DNA from 3 places in the Pantoea sp. X-Soil-TKNS-1207 genome. Region 1 is predicted to be linked to each of the others. Evidence: predicted binding sites of a transcription regulator. Region 1 holds the regulator's gene; each other region holds the start of a gene.
The links. Region 1 encodes CRP, which controls carbon source genes, mostly activating them, when cyclic AMP is high. Its sites were predicted from a motif close to ATGTGANNNNNNTCACAT; they were not measured.

Region 1 (4,782 bases):
GGGACATGATGCGCCGCTGGATGCCGCCGTGGCGATCTCGGCGCCCCTGCTGCTGGAGCCATGCAGCCAGAAAATTGAGAACGGCTTCTCACGGTTTTATCAGCACTACCTGCTGACCCAGCTAAAAAAGAACGCCCGACGCAAGCTCAAGGCCTGGCCCGGCACGCTGCCGGTGGATTTACGTCAGCTGCGCGCCCTGCGTCGTCTGCGCGACTTTGACGATGCCATTACCGCACGCGCTCATGGCTTTATCGATGCGGGCGACTATTATCATCGCGCCAGCGCCATGCCGTTACTGACCGGCGTGCGTAAGCCGCTGCTGATCATCCATGCGCAGGACGATCCCTTTATGACCGACGCGGTGATCCCGCAGCCGCAGCAACTGTCGCCGTCGATTGAGTATCAGCTGACCCAACAGGGCGGCCATGTCGGCTTTGTCAGCGGTACCTTGCTGCGGCCGCAAATGTGGCTGGAACAGCGCGTGCCGCAGTGGTTATCAACTTATCTGGATGTGTGACTGTGATTATTCCGTGGCAACAACTTGACCCCGAAACGCTGGAAAACCTGATTGAATCCTTTGTATTGCGCGAAGGGACCGACTACGGTGAACAGGAGCGAAGCCTGATGCAGAAAGTCGCCGATGTGCGTCGTCAGCTGGAGCGCGGCGATGCGGTGCTCGTGTGGTCAGAACTGCACGAAACCGTCAATATCATGGCGCGCGGTGAATTTCGCGGCTAATGCACATCCCGGCTTTTCGTGCTAACAATGCTCATCGCCGGACCTCACAGGGAGCTTTGTTATGTCAGCCAGGCATCCGATTATTGCCGTCACCGGTTCCAGCGGCGCCGGAACTACCACTACCAGCCTTGCCTTCCGTAAAATTTTCCAGCAGTTGGATCTGCATGCCGCAGAGCTGGAAGGCGACAGTTTCCACCGTTATACCCGCCCGGAAATGGATATGGCGATCCGCAAAGCGCGCGATCTTGGCCGTCATATCAGCTACTTCGGGCCGGAAGCCAACGATTTTGGCCTGCTGGAGCAGACCTTTAAGCATTATGGTCAGACCGGCCTCGGCCAGTCGCGCAAATATCTGCACACCTACGATGAGGCGGTGCCGTGGAATCAGGTGCCCGGCACCTTTACGCCCTGGCAGCCGCTGCCGGAAAACACCGACGTGCTGTTTTATGAAGGTCTGCATGGCGGCGTCGTAACGCAGCCGCACAATGTGGCGGAGCATGTTGATTTGCTGGTGGGCGTGGTGCCGATCGTCAATCTGGAGTGGATTCAGAAGCTGGTGCGCGATACCAGCGAGCGCGGCCATTCACGCGAAGCGGTAATGGATTCGGTGGTGCGTTCGATGGAGGATTACATCAACTTTATCACGCCGCAATTCTCCCGTACCCACATCAACTTCCAGCGCGTGCCAACCGTCGATACCTCGAACCCCTTCGCCGCACGCGAAATCCCGTCGCTGGATGAAAGCTTCGTGGTGATCCATTTCCGTGGCCTGGAAGGCATTGCTTTTCCCTATCTGCTGGCGATGATTCAGGGTTCCTTTATCTCGCATATGAACACCCTGGTGGTGCCGGGCGGCAAAATGGGACTGGCGATGGAATTGATTATGACGCCGCTGGTGCAACGGCTGATTGAAGGCAAACGGATTGAATAATCAGGAAGTTATGGCATGACCGGCAGAAATGCCGACCCTGCAAACCCAGGTGCGAATTCATTCGCACCTGGAATTGACGATCGAGATAGCCGTTATAACTCAACGACCTCGTAGCTGTGGGTAATCTCTACCCCTTTGCCCAGCATGATCGCCACCGAACAATATTTTTCCGCCGAGAGATCGACCGCACGCGCCACCGCTTTATCGCCCAGCGCTTTGCCGCTGACAATAAAATGCAGGTTAATATGCGTGAAAATGCGTGGCGCTTCTTCGCGACGCGTAGAGGTAAGTTTTACCTCGCAATCGGTCACGTCATTACGTCCTTTTTGCAGGATTGACACCACGTCAATCGCACTGCAACCACCAGCCGCCATCAGTACCATCTCCATCGGACTCGGCGCTTTATCGCCAGAATTCCCATCCATTAATACCTGATGGCCCGATGAGGATTCTCCGAGAAAGGTTAACCCCTCCACCCACTTGACTCGTGCCTGCATTATTCTTTCTCCTGACCAGGCTGATTTGCCGCCAGAATACGCCTTCACCTGATAAACAGCAATCCAGACTAATCGGCTTTTGCTGAAGCGAGACAACAGAAGACAGCTTGCAAAAGCTGTGCTACAAACAGTGCTGAAAATATTTTCGTCGCAATAGACGAAGGCGGGATGAATCAAAAGCTAAGCTTAAGAGTACACCCGAATAATTTCCTTAACTGGAAGCGCTTGATGATTTCACCGCCTGACAGGGAAAACTGCCCCCTGTGTTTTGGGCACGATTACAACAGAGGATAATAGCGAATGGTTCTCGGCAAACCGCAAACAGACCCTACACTCGAATGGTTCCTGTCCCATTGCCATATTCACAAATATCCATCCAAAAGCACCCTGATCCACCAGGGTGAGAAAGCGGAAACGCTCTACTACATCGTGAAAGGTGCCGTTGCGGTACTGATTAAAGATGAAGAAGGCAAAGAGATGATCCTCTCCTACCTCAATCAGGGAGATTTCATCGGCGAGCTTGGCCTGTTTGAAGAAGGTCAGGAGCGTAGTGCCTGGGTACGAGCGAAAACTGCCTGCGAAGTGGCTGAAATTTCCTACAAAAAATTCCGTCAGCTGATTCAGGTAAACCCGGATATTTTAATGCGTCTTTCGTCGCAGATGGCACGTCGCCTGCAGGTGACATCAGAAAAAGTAGGCAACCTTGCCTTCCTTGATGTGACAGGTCGCATTGCGCAGACACTGCTTAATCTGGCCAAACAGCCCGATGCCATGACCCACCCGGACGGGATGCAGATCAAAATCACCCGTCAGGAAATTGGTCAGATCGTCGGCTGTTCACGTGAAACAGTCGGCCGTATTCTGAAAATGCTGGAAGATCAAAATCTGATCTCAGCACATGGTAAAACCATCGTCGTTTACGGCACCCGCTAATTTCTTCTCACCTACGGCGTGATGGCAGCATCACGCCGTTTTTGTCTGCGATGAGCTGATGTGGCGTCGAATCATCTATCATCCCGAAGTTAACTATGCCCTGCGGCAAACGCTGGTGTTATGCCTGCCCGTGGCGCTCGGTTGGCTGTTCGGCGATCTGCAAAAAGGCCTGTTGTTCTCGCTGGTCCCTGCCTGCTGCAACATCGCCGGTCTCGACACGCCGCACAAACGCTTCTTTAAACGCCTGATTGTCGGCGGCTCCCTGTTTGCCACCGGCAGCTTTCTGATCCAGTGGCTGACCAATTACCATATTCCCCTGCCGCTGATTCTGCTGATTCTGCCCCTGCTGATTGGCGTGACCGGTGAGATCAGCCCGTTGCATGGCCGTTTGCTGCCCGCCACGCTGATCGCCGCTATTTTTACCCTCAGCCTGGCCGGACGTATGCCGATGTGGGTGCCGCCGCTGCTGTATATCGGCGGCACGCTGTGGTACGGGCTGTTTAACTGGTTCTGGTTCTGGCTGTGGAAAGAGCAGCCGATGCGCGAAACCCTCAGCCTGCTGTACCGCGAACTGGCCGACTATTGCGATGCCAAATACACTCTGCTGACGCAGCTGACCGATCCGGAAAAGGCGCTGCCGCCGTTGCTGGCGCGTCAACAGAAGGCGGTCGATCTGATCACCACCTGCTATCAGCAGATGCATATGCTGTCTGCCAGCAATGACAACAGCCACAAACGGCTGACGCGTGCCTTCCAGGTGGCGCTCGATCTCCAGGAACATATCTCCGTCAGCCTGCATCAGCCGGAAGAGGTGCAAAAACTGGTGGAGCAGAGCCACGCGGAAGCGGTGATCCGCTGGAACGCCAAAACCATCTCAGCCCGGCTGCGCATCCTGGCCGACGCGATTCTCTATCACCAGCTGCCGGAGCGTTTCCAGATGGACAAGCAGCTGAGCGCGCTGGAAAAGATTGCGCGTCAGAACCCGGATAACCCGGTGAGTAACTTTTGCCTGTACCACTTCAGCCGCATTGCGCGCGTATTGCGTAGCCAGAAACCGCTCTACACCCGCGACCTGATGGCCGATCGCCAGCGGCGTCTGCCCTTTTTTCCTGCGCTGCGCAGCTACCTGTCGCTGAAGTCCCCGGCGCTGCGCACCGCGGCGCGCTTTGCCGTGATGCTGATGTTCGGCAGCGGGCTGGCGCTGTTCTTCAATATCCCCAAACCTTACTGGATTCTGATGACCACCATGTTCGTCAGTCAGAACGGCTACAGCGCCACGCGGGTCAGGATTCAGCACCGTGCGCTCGGCACCTTCGCCGGGCTGTTAATCGCCGCCGCCTCGCTGCGCTTCGCCGTGCCGGAGTCGATGGCGCTACTGTTTATGCTGGTGATTACCCTCGCCAGCTATCTGGTGACGCGCAAGTATTACGGCTGGTCGATGATTGGCTTTACCGTGACGGCGGTATATTCGCTACAACTGCTGTCGCTGAACGGCGCGGAGTTTCTGCTGCCGCGTATGATGGATACGCTGATGGGATGCCTGATTGCCTTTGGCGGCATGATTTGGCTGTGGCCGCAGTGGCAGAGCGGTTTGCTGCGAAAGAACGCGCACGATGCGCTGGAAACCTATCAGGAAGCGCTGCAACTGTTGCTCGGACCGGAACAATCACCGGAGAAGCTGGC
Region 2 (4,782 bases), 1.7 Mb from region 1:
CGCTGCATTGAGCTGAGTAAACCCGCTCCGGCGCTGGCGAATGACTGGTTCCTGGTCACCGGTTCCGGCAAGTTCTTCCGCAATGTCCAACTCGATCCGGCCGACAGTCTGGTGCTGTTGCAGGTGGATGACAAAGGACTGTCATACAAAATCCACTGGGGACTGAGCCACGGCGGCCTGCCGACTTCCGAGCTGGCGGCGCATTTTCAGTCGCACAGCGTACGCAAGCAGGCCAGCAACGGCGTTGATCGCGTAATTATGCACTGTCACGCCACCAACTTTATGGCGCTGAGCTACGTGGTGGAACTGGACCCGGCGCGCTTTACCCGCCTGCTGTGGGAAGGCAGCACCGAATGTCTGGTGGTGTTCCCGGATGGCGTCGGCATTCTGCCGTGGATGGTGCCGGGCACCGATGGGATCGGTCAGGCAACGGCGGATGAGATGGCGACCCACAGCCTGGTCATGTGGCCGTTCCACGGTATTTTTGCTGCCGGCCCAAACCTCGATGAGACCTTTGGCCTGATCGATACCGCAGAGAAATCCTCGGAAGTGGTGGTTAAGGCGCTATCGATGGGCGGGATTCGGCAGAGCATCACCACCGAGCAGCTGATTGCGCTGGGCGAGCGTTTTGGCGTGCGACCCTGGCAGGCGGCGTTGCAGGTGGAGCGCGCCAATGTTGCGTAAAGCCTTTGTGATGCAGGTACATGCGGATTGCCATGCCGAGTATCTGCGTCGTCATTCACCCATCTGGCCGGAACTGGCAGAGACGCTCAGGGCGCATGGCGCCCACAATTACGCGATCTGGCTGGATGCGGAACGTCATTTGCTGTTCGCCAGCGTGGAGATTGAGTCGGAGGCGCGCTGGGCGGCAGTGGCGCAAACCGAGGTATGCCAGCGCTGGTGGGCATCGATGAAGGATTTGATGCCCTCCAACGCCGACGACAGCCCGGTCAGCGCTGAGTTAAAACCGATGTTTTTCCTGCCTTAGGTCAGGGTGCGCAACGGACAGGCCTTATGCCGTCCGTTGCGCCAGCGGCAGCGAATCTGACGCGCAATATCCCGCCAGCGCTGGCCAGATCGCCATCTGCGTATCAACAATCTGTTCTAAATCCTCGCGGCTCGCCCCTTCACGGGCGCGCACCGACATCCCCTGAAGCAAACAGGCCAGAAAACTCGCCATGGTGGCGGTATTGCTGTCAGCCGGAATTTCGCCCTGCTGTTGGCGGGCCGCAAGGAACTGCTGCAACGCGATTTCCTGCGCATGATGTTGCTGTTCCAGCAGGCGGGCGACATCGGCGGAATCCGGCGACAGCGCGCTGGAGGTCGAAATTAAGAAGCAGCCCGCCGGTTTATCGCTGGCGGTAAAACAGGCAGCGGTAGCGCGAAAATAGGCTTCAATCGCCGACTGCACATTACGCGTTTTATCATGCAGCACCGCATTGCGTTGCGCGCTGAACTTGTCGAGATAGCGCTGCATCGCCGCTTTGAACAGACCTTCTTTGTTGGCAAATTCGGCATACAGCGTGGGTGCCTTGGCTCCGGTGGCGCTCACCAGATCGGCCAGCGAGGTACCTTCGTAACCGTGCGCCCAGAACAGCATCAGCGCTTTATCCAAGGCGTCTTCACGATCAAACACTTTTGGCCGCCCGCGACTTTTCCGCAGGGGCGTTGTGGATTGGTTCATACATCCTCACAGCGTGCAAAACACCTTATTAAATTACCGATCATTAAAAAAATATGCAATGCCGAAGCGCAGAGCGTAGCGACTGATTTGCCCGTTTGTGCTCCGCCGGTAAAAATCGCCTGTTTGGTGAAGTGCCACATAGCACGGAAGCCCATACTGACGCCACTTCCCATTAAAATAACAAACGTTAATAAATCTATTGACGCGAGAACGGCTTTGGATCTAGCATTTATTTAACGATTGTTAATTTAATGGCGATCAACCCAATTCATCTGCAAGAAGAGAGACGATTATGAAAAGTTTAAAACTGATGTTGGCCGCTGCGGCCCTGTCATCCATCGCATTTGCCAGTTTCGCTGCCGAGCAGGTCGATCAGACCCCGCTTAATGAACAGCAGGTTGGCGTGGTGACCTCAACAGGTAGTACGGATCTGACATCACTGGAGAATCAACTGTCGGAAAAGGCCAATGCTGCCGGAGCAAAGTCTTTCCGCATCACTTCGACCTCTGGCAAGAACAACCTGCATGGCACAGCAGACATTTATAAATAATTGATATCAGACGTTGATTCGAAGGGGCAGGCTTCAGATAGTAGCTATCTGAAGCCCTTTTTTTAACCGTTGGAACGTAACTGCGGATAACGACGGAAAATGTAGATACACCAGAACAGCGCCACGAGACCAATGATCCCGCCGACGTTGCCCACATCCGCCATCTTCATATGCAGGCTGACCTGATTTCCCAACAGGGCGCCAGCACCAATCCCAATATTGTAAATACCCGACATCAGCGACATCGCCACGTCGGTAGCATCCGGAGCCAGCGACAGCACGCGTACCTGCATCGCCAGTCCGATCATCATCATCGCCATACCCCAGAAAATACAGAGCGTGACGATGGCTGCCGGACGCACCGCAGCGAAAATCAGCAGCCCCATGCTCAGGGTAATCACCGCGATAGCGGCGATCAGCAGCGAGGACGGATATTTATTGCCGAGCGTGCTGAACAACACGCTGCCAATAATGCCCGCCGATCCAAACAGCAGCAGCAACAGCGTGGTGAAGTTCTCACCGGCGTTAGCCACTACCTGCATAAACGGCTCGATATAGCTGTAGGCGGTGTAATGCGCGGTAACCACCACCGTGACCAGCACATACATGCTGACCAGCGCCGGGCGACGAAATAGCATCGGTACGCTGCTGAGCGAACCCGTATGTTCGCTCGGCAGGCGCGGCAGAATGCGCATCAACAGCACCAGCAGCACCAGCGCGGAGAGACCAATCATGCCAAAGGTGGTGCGCCAGCCGAGATATTGCCCGACCACGCGGCCAATCGGAACGCCCAGCACCATCGCCAGTGCGGTGCCGGTTGCCAGCATACTCAGTGCCTGGGTTTTTTTACCAGCCGGGGCGACACGAATCGCCAGCGAGGCGGTAATCGACCAGAACACCGCATGGGCCAGCGCGATGCCGATACGCGAAAGCACCAGCGAGTTGAAGTCCCAGGCGACCGAGGAGAGCACATGGCTGGCGATAAACAGCACAAACAGGATCGCCAGCAGCATACGGCGTTCGACATTGCGCGTCAGCAGCATCAGCGGCAGCGATAACAGCGCCACCACCCAGGCATAGATGGTCAGCATGATGCCGACATCCGCGGTTTTCATTCCATAGCTGGCGGCGATATCGGACAGCAGGCCGACCGGCACAAACTCGGTGGTGTTAAAGACGAAAGCAGCGATAGCCAGCAGTACCACACGTAGCCAGGCCGTTTTACGAGAGACGGTAGTTGATTGCATTAATTTAAGATCAGTCAGGCAGCAGGTGAGGGGCGAAGGTGCACCCATGTAAAGTGACCTTCGTCACAATTTGTGCCTATTGTGAGGGATTAAAACGCTGAGGGAAACCGTCTAAGCGCGTTTTATTACTGAATATTTTTTATCGCCAACGCGCGGGTTAATAGCCTGAGGTTATTAACTCCGTTTCCGCGCGGGCATCATACGCGCCAGCGTGTTGTCTTTCAGAACATAGTGATGCAGCAACGCGGCGGCGGCATGCAGGCCAATTAGCCAGTAGCCGAGCGGCGCCAGGGTTTCATGCCAGCCAATCAGCGTATCGGCGAGATCGAAATCCGGCGTAGCGGCGACCGGCATTGGCAGACCAAACAGCTGCCACGGCCGTCCGTTGAGATATTTCGACGACACGCCCAGCAACGGCAACACCAGGAACAGCGCGTAGAGCAGGATATGCATCAGATTGGCAATCCACTGCTGCCAGCGCGGCGGGGGCGGCATAATGCCCGGCGTGCGGTGGCGATGACGCAGCGCGCCACGTACCAGCATCAACACCCACACCGAGACGCCACAGCTGAAGTGCGTCATCATCATCAGACTACGCAGCAGCGATCCACGCGGTGCAAAGCCACGCAGTTCAATGGTGGTATAAGCGACGGCGATCAACAGGACAGTCAGCCAGTGGAGGGCAATTTGCGACGTTGCGAATTTTTCCCGCATTAATTAATCACCTAAAGAAAATAGCCTGTGTCTAACATAGCGAAATGCGGCAGGAAAACTTAACAAAATGGCGCAACGTCGCGGGCGATTTCAGGCCAGGATTATCAGAGTCGCACCATGTGTTTTAGCGCCACGCTATGTTGAGTGGTCAGGTTTTTTTTTACCGCCACCGGGCAACAATGTTCACAACCCAGGGCGCTGGGATAAAATTTACGCGCCTGCTGAATTGCCGCGTTTGCGGTATAGAAAGTGCCGAGAAAACGCCGCGCCGTATCGGGGGGAAGGAAGGGACAACCCGTTGCATGTACCACATGATTATCGTTATAGCCCGCGTGCTTATCGACATAATAATAGAGACCCATCTGGCTTCCTCATTGCTGTGAAAAAAAAATTCTAACTATTGTTGGAATAGAAGGAATTATAGCGATCTCTGGGTATTTTGTTTTATTTGGTACTAAAGGTTTGTCCGAACGTGTCCTGGCGGGGAGAGAGCGGGGCGCAAGGCCCCGAAGGAAAGATGAAGAGGATTACAGTTTACGGCACTGCAACCGCCAGCCAACCAGCAGCGCCAGCAGCAGCAGCACGCT
Region 3 (4,782 bases), 1.2 Mb from region 1:
TGTCTTTGATGCCGATAATGTTCGGGTGCGCGGCCAGCGTGCGCACCGTTTCCGGTTGCAGCGTGTTGCCGGTACGCGCCGGGATGTTGTAAAGGAACAGCGGTACGCTCAGGGCATCGGCGACGGTCTGATAGTGATAAATCAGCTCGTCCTGTTTCAGCGGCACGAAATACGGGGTGATCACCGATACGGCATCCACGCCCAGTTTTGCAATCTGCTGGCCGAGACGGATGGTTTCACGCGTCGAGATTTCGCCAATATGGGCCACGACCGGCGCGCTGCCGTTGACTTCATCAACGCAGGTTGCGGTGACCGCCACTTTTTCCTGATCGTTAAGGACGAAGAACTCGCCGTTGGTGCCGCCGCAGAAAATACCGTTACCGGCGCTCAGCTGGCGTTTCACCTGCTCACGCTGAGTGGCGGGATTGAACGTGCCGTCGCGATCAAAGGTGGTGACAATGGCGGTCAGTACGCCCTGGATTTTATTACTCATAATTTCCTCGATAGTCCTTAGTGATTCAGAGCCGGAAACAGCGTCAGGTAGACGTTTCGCACGTCATCGGCGCTGACTTTCATCGGTACATTCTTCATCAGGCGCTGCACGTCGAGCGCGGCTTCCACCAGGTAGGGCAGGTGATCCGGGGCGATGCCCAGCTCTTCCAGGCTGGCAGGCAGCTTCAGGCGTTGCACCAGCGCGGCAAAGTAGTCCACCAGCGCGTGCGATTTCGCTTCTTCATCCAGTTTGAGATCGGCATCGGGCAGCAGATCGTAAGCCTGAGCGAATTTGCTCACTGCCGCCGGACGGACAAAACGCATACACGGCGCCAGCAGAATGGCGTTCGCCACGCCGTGTGGGATGTGATACTTGCCGCCCAGCGGGTATGACATGGCGTGCACCAGATGGGTACCGGCATGGGCAATCGAGGCGCCGCCGTAGTAAGAGGCCCACAACATATTCAGACGCGCTTCCAGATTGCCCGGCTCGGCGACGGCTGTTTCGAGGCTGGCGAACAGTTTCTTCATGCCAATCAGCGCATAGTTGTCACTCACCGGGTTGGCAACCGTAGCGGTGAAGCACTCAATCAGGTGGCAAAGGGCATCAATGCCGGTGGAAGAGGCGATATGCGGCGGCATACTGGTGGTCAGTTCCGGCACCAGCGCCACGTAATCCGGCAGCATCACCGGCGTGATAATGCCGACCTTGGTTTCTTTCTCCGGAATCGCCAGAATGGCGTTCGGCGTGGCTTCAGAGCCGGTGCCCGCGGTGGTTGGAATCAACAGCGAGGTGGTGCGGCTCAGCGGTTTTTCCCCTGCCAGCAGCGCGTCCAGCGACGGTGCGCCGTTAACGCACAGCACAGACAGCAGCTTGGCCACATCCAGCACGCTACCGCCGCCAATACCAATTACCAGATCCACATCGGTGGTTGGCAGAGCGGCAACAATCGCGGCCACATCATGCTGGCTTGGTTCCGGCGGCACGCTGTTCACCACGCTGAGGCTGGCGATCTGCTGCTTCAGCTGCGCAATTAAGGTCTGAACCGCGGGGATGCCCTCTATATTCTTATCGGTGACCAGCAGAGCTTTCTGCTTGCCTTGCAGCAGGTAGCTGAGGTCATTAAGTGCCTGATAGCCGCTGATCACGGTGCTGTTGATATTCATTTCGTACCCTTTTCCCGGTGTTATCGCGCCAGATTGATTAGTTCTGCTCAATGGATTGCGATGTCTGTCACTAACTGTGCCTGAATTTATAGGGCATATTGATTTCAATTAATTTGATCTTGCTCACATATAATCAATCATGATTGAATATAATCAATCTCAACACGGCACGCTGCCCGTTACAGGAGAGAGAATGCGTTCACAACCATGGAAAACGCCGGTTCTGGTGATTGCCGATGATTTTACCGGCGCTAACGATGCCGGAAGCGGACTGGCCCGGGCAGGGGCGCGCGTACATGTGCTGTTCAATAGCGAGACGCCGCACGATGCCTCCGCTGCCGATGTGCTGGTGATAAGTACCGACAGCCGGGCGGTGAGCGCCGACGAGGCGGCTCAGCGCACCCGCGCCGCCGTGCAGCAATATCAGGCGATCGCCCAGGATGGCTGGCTGTTTAAAAAGATGGATTCCACGCTGCGTGGTAATCCGGGCGCGGAAATTAGCGCGGCATTGCAGGCCAGCGGCAAAACGCTGGCGCTGGTGGTGCCTGCGGTGCCGAAGCTGGGGCGCACCACGCGCCACGGTGAAGTCTGGATCAATCAGCAGCGGCTGACCGATACCGAGTTCGCCAGCGATCCCAAAACGCCGGTTCCCAGCAGCAACGTACTCGAACGGTTGCAGATGCAAAGCGCGTTACCGGGTGAGGTGATCGATCTCGCGACCCTGCGCAGCGGCACGCTTCCGCAGGTGCTGGCGGGCAAGCGCGGGCTGGTGGTGATTGATATCGAGCAGGATGCGGATCTCGCCTTATTGATGCAGGCCGCCGCCACGCTGGCAACGCGTCCGCTGCTGGCGGGTGCCTCTGGTTTGGGTGACGCGCTCGGTGAGTTTCTTGCCGCACGCCCGGCGCGCCCGGTGCTGGCGGTAGTCGGTTCGATGAGCGCCATTGCCCGGCAGCAGATCGACCGTCTCGCCAGCCAGCGCGCCATCCGCATTATCGATATTGATATCCGCCAGCTGTTTGCCCAACCGGCGTGGCCACAGGCCAGTGACTGGCAGCAGACGATGCAGCAGGCGCTACAGGCCGGGACGCACTGCGTGGTACGAACCACGCAACATGCCGGACAGCGCCACGATATTGACGCGCTGTGTCAGCAGCATCAGGTTTCCCGCCAGCAGCTGGGTGAGCGTATTTGCCAGTTCCTGGCGCAGCTGACCGAAGCGGTGTGCCGCACCGTCCAACCCGCCGGGCTGTATCTTTCCGGCGGCGATGTGGCGATTGCCGTGGCGCAGGCGCTCGGCGCCAGTGGTTTTCAGATTCAGGGCCTGGTGGCGGGCTGCGTGCCGCACGGGGTTTTGCTTAATAGTGAGTTACACCTGCCGGTGATGACCAAAGCGGGTGGCTTTGGCGACGAAAACACCCTGGTAGAAGCCATTCGTTTTATTGAGGAGAAGTCGAGTGAATAAAATTATTGCGGTGACCATGGGCGATCCGGCGGGCATCAGCCCGGAGATCATCATTAAAGCGCTGGCGGAAGGCGAACTTGCGGGCGTGCCTGCGGTAGTTGTCGGCTGCGCCAGCACGCTGCGTCGGGTGATGGGATTGAACATTACGCCGCAGGTGGAACTGCGCGTGCTGGATCAGGTGAAAGATGCGCATTTCGCACCGGGCATCATCAACGTGATTGATGAGCCGCTGGCGAACCCGGAAGCACTGAAGCCGGGCGTGGTGCAAAAAGAGGCGGGCGATCTCGCCTGGCGCTGCGTGAAACGCGCGACCGAGCTGGCGCTGGCGGGGGAAGTCCAGGCGATTGCCACCGCGCCATTAAATAAAGAAGCACTGCACTCGGCGGGTCATATCTATCCGGGCCACACCGAACTGCTGGCGCAGCTGACCAATACCAAAGATTACGCCATGGTGCTGTACACCGACCATCTGAAGGTGATTCACGTCACTACCCATATCGCGCTGCGGAAATTCCTCGACACCCTGAACCGTCCGCGTATCGAAACGGTGATCGGCATGGCGGACACCTTCCTGCGCCGCGTCGGTTATGACCACCCGCGCATTGCGGTGGCCGGGGTGAACCCGCACGCCGGTGAAAACGGTCTGTTCGGTGATGAAGAGATCACCACCGTTGCGCCTGCAATCAAGGCGATGAAGGAAAAAGGCATCGACGTTTACGGCCCTTGCCCGCCGGATACCGTGTTCCTGCAATGCCAGCAGGGGCAGTACGATATCGTGGTGGCGATGTACCACGATCAGGGGCATATCCCGCTGAAATTGCTTGGTTTTTATGATGGTGTCAATATCACCGCCGGACTGCCGTTTATCCGTACGTCGGCTGACCACGGCACCGCTTTTGATATCGCCTGGACAGGTAAGGCGAACTCTGCGAGCATGGCGATCTCCATCAAACTCGCGATGCAACTTGCATAGGGAAATATGAAGGGACAAAGTCGCCTCGACCAGATTATGGACTATCTGAAAAGCCATAATCTGGTTACTGTTGAACAGCTGGTGAGCGCCATTTCCGCCTCACCGGCCACCATCCGCCGTGACCTGATTAAGCTGGACAAGGAAGGCGTCATTAGTCGTAGCCATGGCGGCGTCACGCTGAACCGGTTTATTCCCGCCCAGCCGACCACACTGGAAAAAATGCAGCGTAACCTGGCCGAAAAGCAGGCGATCGCGCATTTTGCCGCCAGCTATGTTCAGTCGGGGGATGCGGTGGTGCTGGATGCCGGTACCACCATGCTGGAACTGGCGCGTCAGCTCACGCATCTGCAATTACGGGTGATCACCGCAGACCTGCATATCGCGCTGTTTTTGTCGGAGTTCAAACAGATTGAGGTGACCATTATTGGTGGCCGTATCGATGATTCCAGTCAGTCGTGCATTGGCGAACATGGGCGTCGTCTGCTGCGCAGCATCAACCCGGATGTGGCTTTTGTCAGCTGTAACTCATGGAGCATCGAGCGTGGCATCACCACGCCAACCGAAGAGAAGGCCGGTCTGAAGATGGATCTGCTGGCGAACGCGCGCCGTCGGATCCTGCTGGCCGATAGCAGCAAATACGGTTCCTGGTCGCTGTTCTGTGCGGCACCGATTGAGAATCTGACCG

Region 2: the regulator CRP is predicted to act here: its motif matches at 3,533-3,550, upstream of AC6I8V_RS10510 (sugar transporter).
Region 3: the regulator CRP is predicted to act here: its motif matches at 1,771-1,788, upstream of AC6I8V_RS03740 (iron-containing alcohol dehydrogenase).

The regions. Positions count from the first base shown of each region.
Region 1 is NZ_AP035958.1:3,959,743-3,964,524, forward strand. Features, by position in the region: gene AC6I8V_RS18480 (hydrolase) at 1-517, shown strand, start outside; gene AC6I8V_RS18485 (YheU family protein) at 520-738, shown strand; gene AC6I8V_RS18490 (phosphoribulokinase) at 800-1,669, shown strand; gene AC6I8V_RS18495 (OsmC family protein) at 1,762-2,166, opposite strand; gene crp (cAMP-activated global transcriptional regulator CRP) at 2,467-3,099, shown strand; gene AC6I8V_RS18505 (YccS/YhfK family putative transporter) at 3,158-4,782, shown strand, end outside.
Region 2 is NZ_AP035958.1:2,237,657-2,242,438, reverse strand. Features, by position in the region: gene rhaD (rhamnulose-1-phosphate aldolase) at 1-684, shown strand, start outside; gene rhaM (L-rhamnose mutarotase) at 674-988, shown strand; gene AC6I8V_RS10520 (TetR/AcrR family transcriptional regulator) at 1,013-1,684, opposite strand; gene bhsA (multiple stress resistance protein BhsA) at 1,977-2,234, shown strand; gene AC6I8V_RS10510 (sugar transporter) at 2,297-3,481, opposite strand; gene cybB (cytochrome b561) at 3,656-4,195, opposite strand; gene AC6I8V_RS10500 (hypothetical protein) at 4,300-4,557, opposite strand; gene ynfM (multidrug efflux MFS transporter YnfM/SxtP(Kp)) at 4,723-4,782, opposite strand, start outside.
Region 3 is NZ_AP035958.1:839,212-843,993, forward strand. Features, by position in the region: gene AC6I8V_RS03735 (dihydrodipicolinate synthase family protein) at 1-493, opposite strand, end outside; gene AC6I8V_RS03740 (iron-containing alcohol dehydrogenase) at 511-1,659, opposite strand; gene dtnK (D-threonate kinase) at 1,853-3,124, shown strand; gene AC6I8V_RS03750 (D-threonate 4-phosphate dehydrogenase) at 3,117-4,097, shown strand; gene AC6I8V_RS03755 (DeoR/GlpR family DNA-binding transcription regulator) at 4,104-4,782, shown strand, end outside.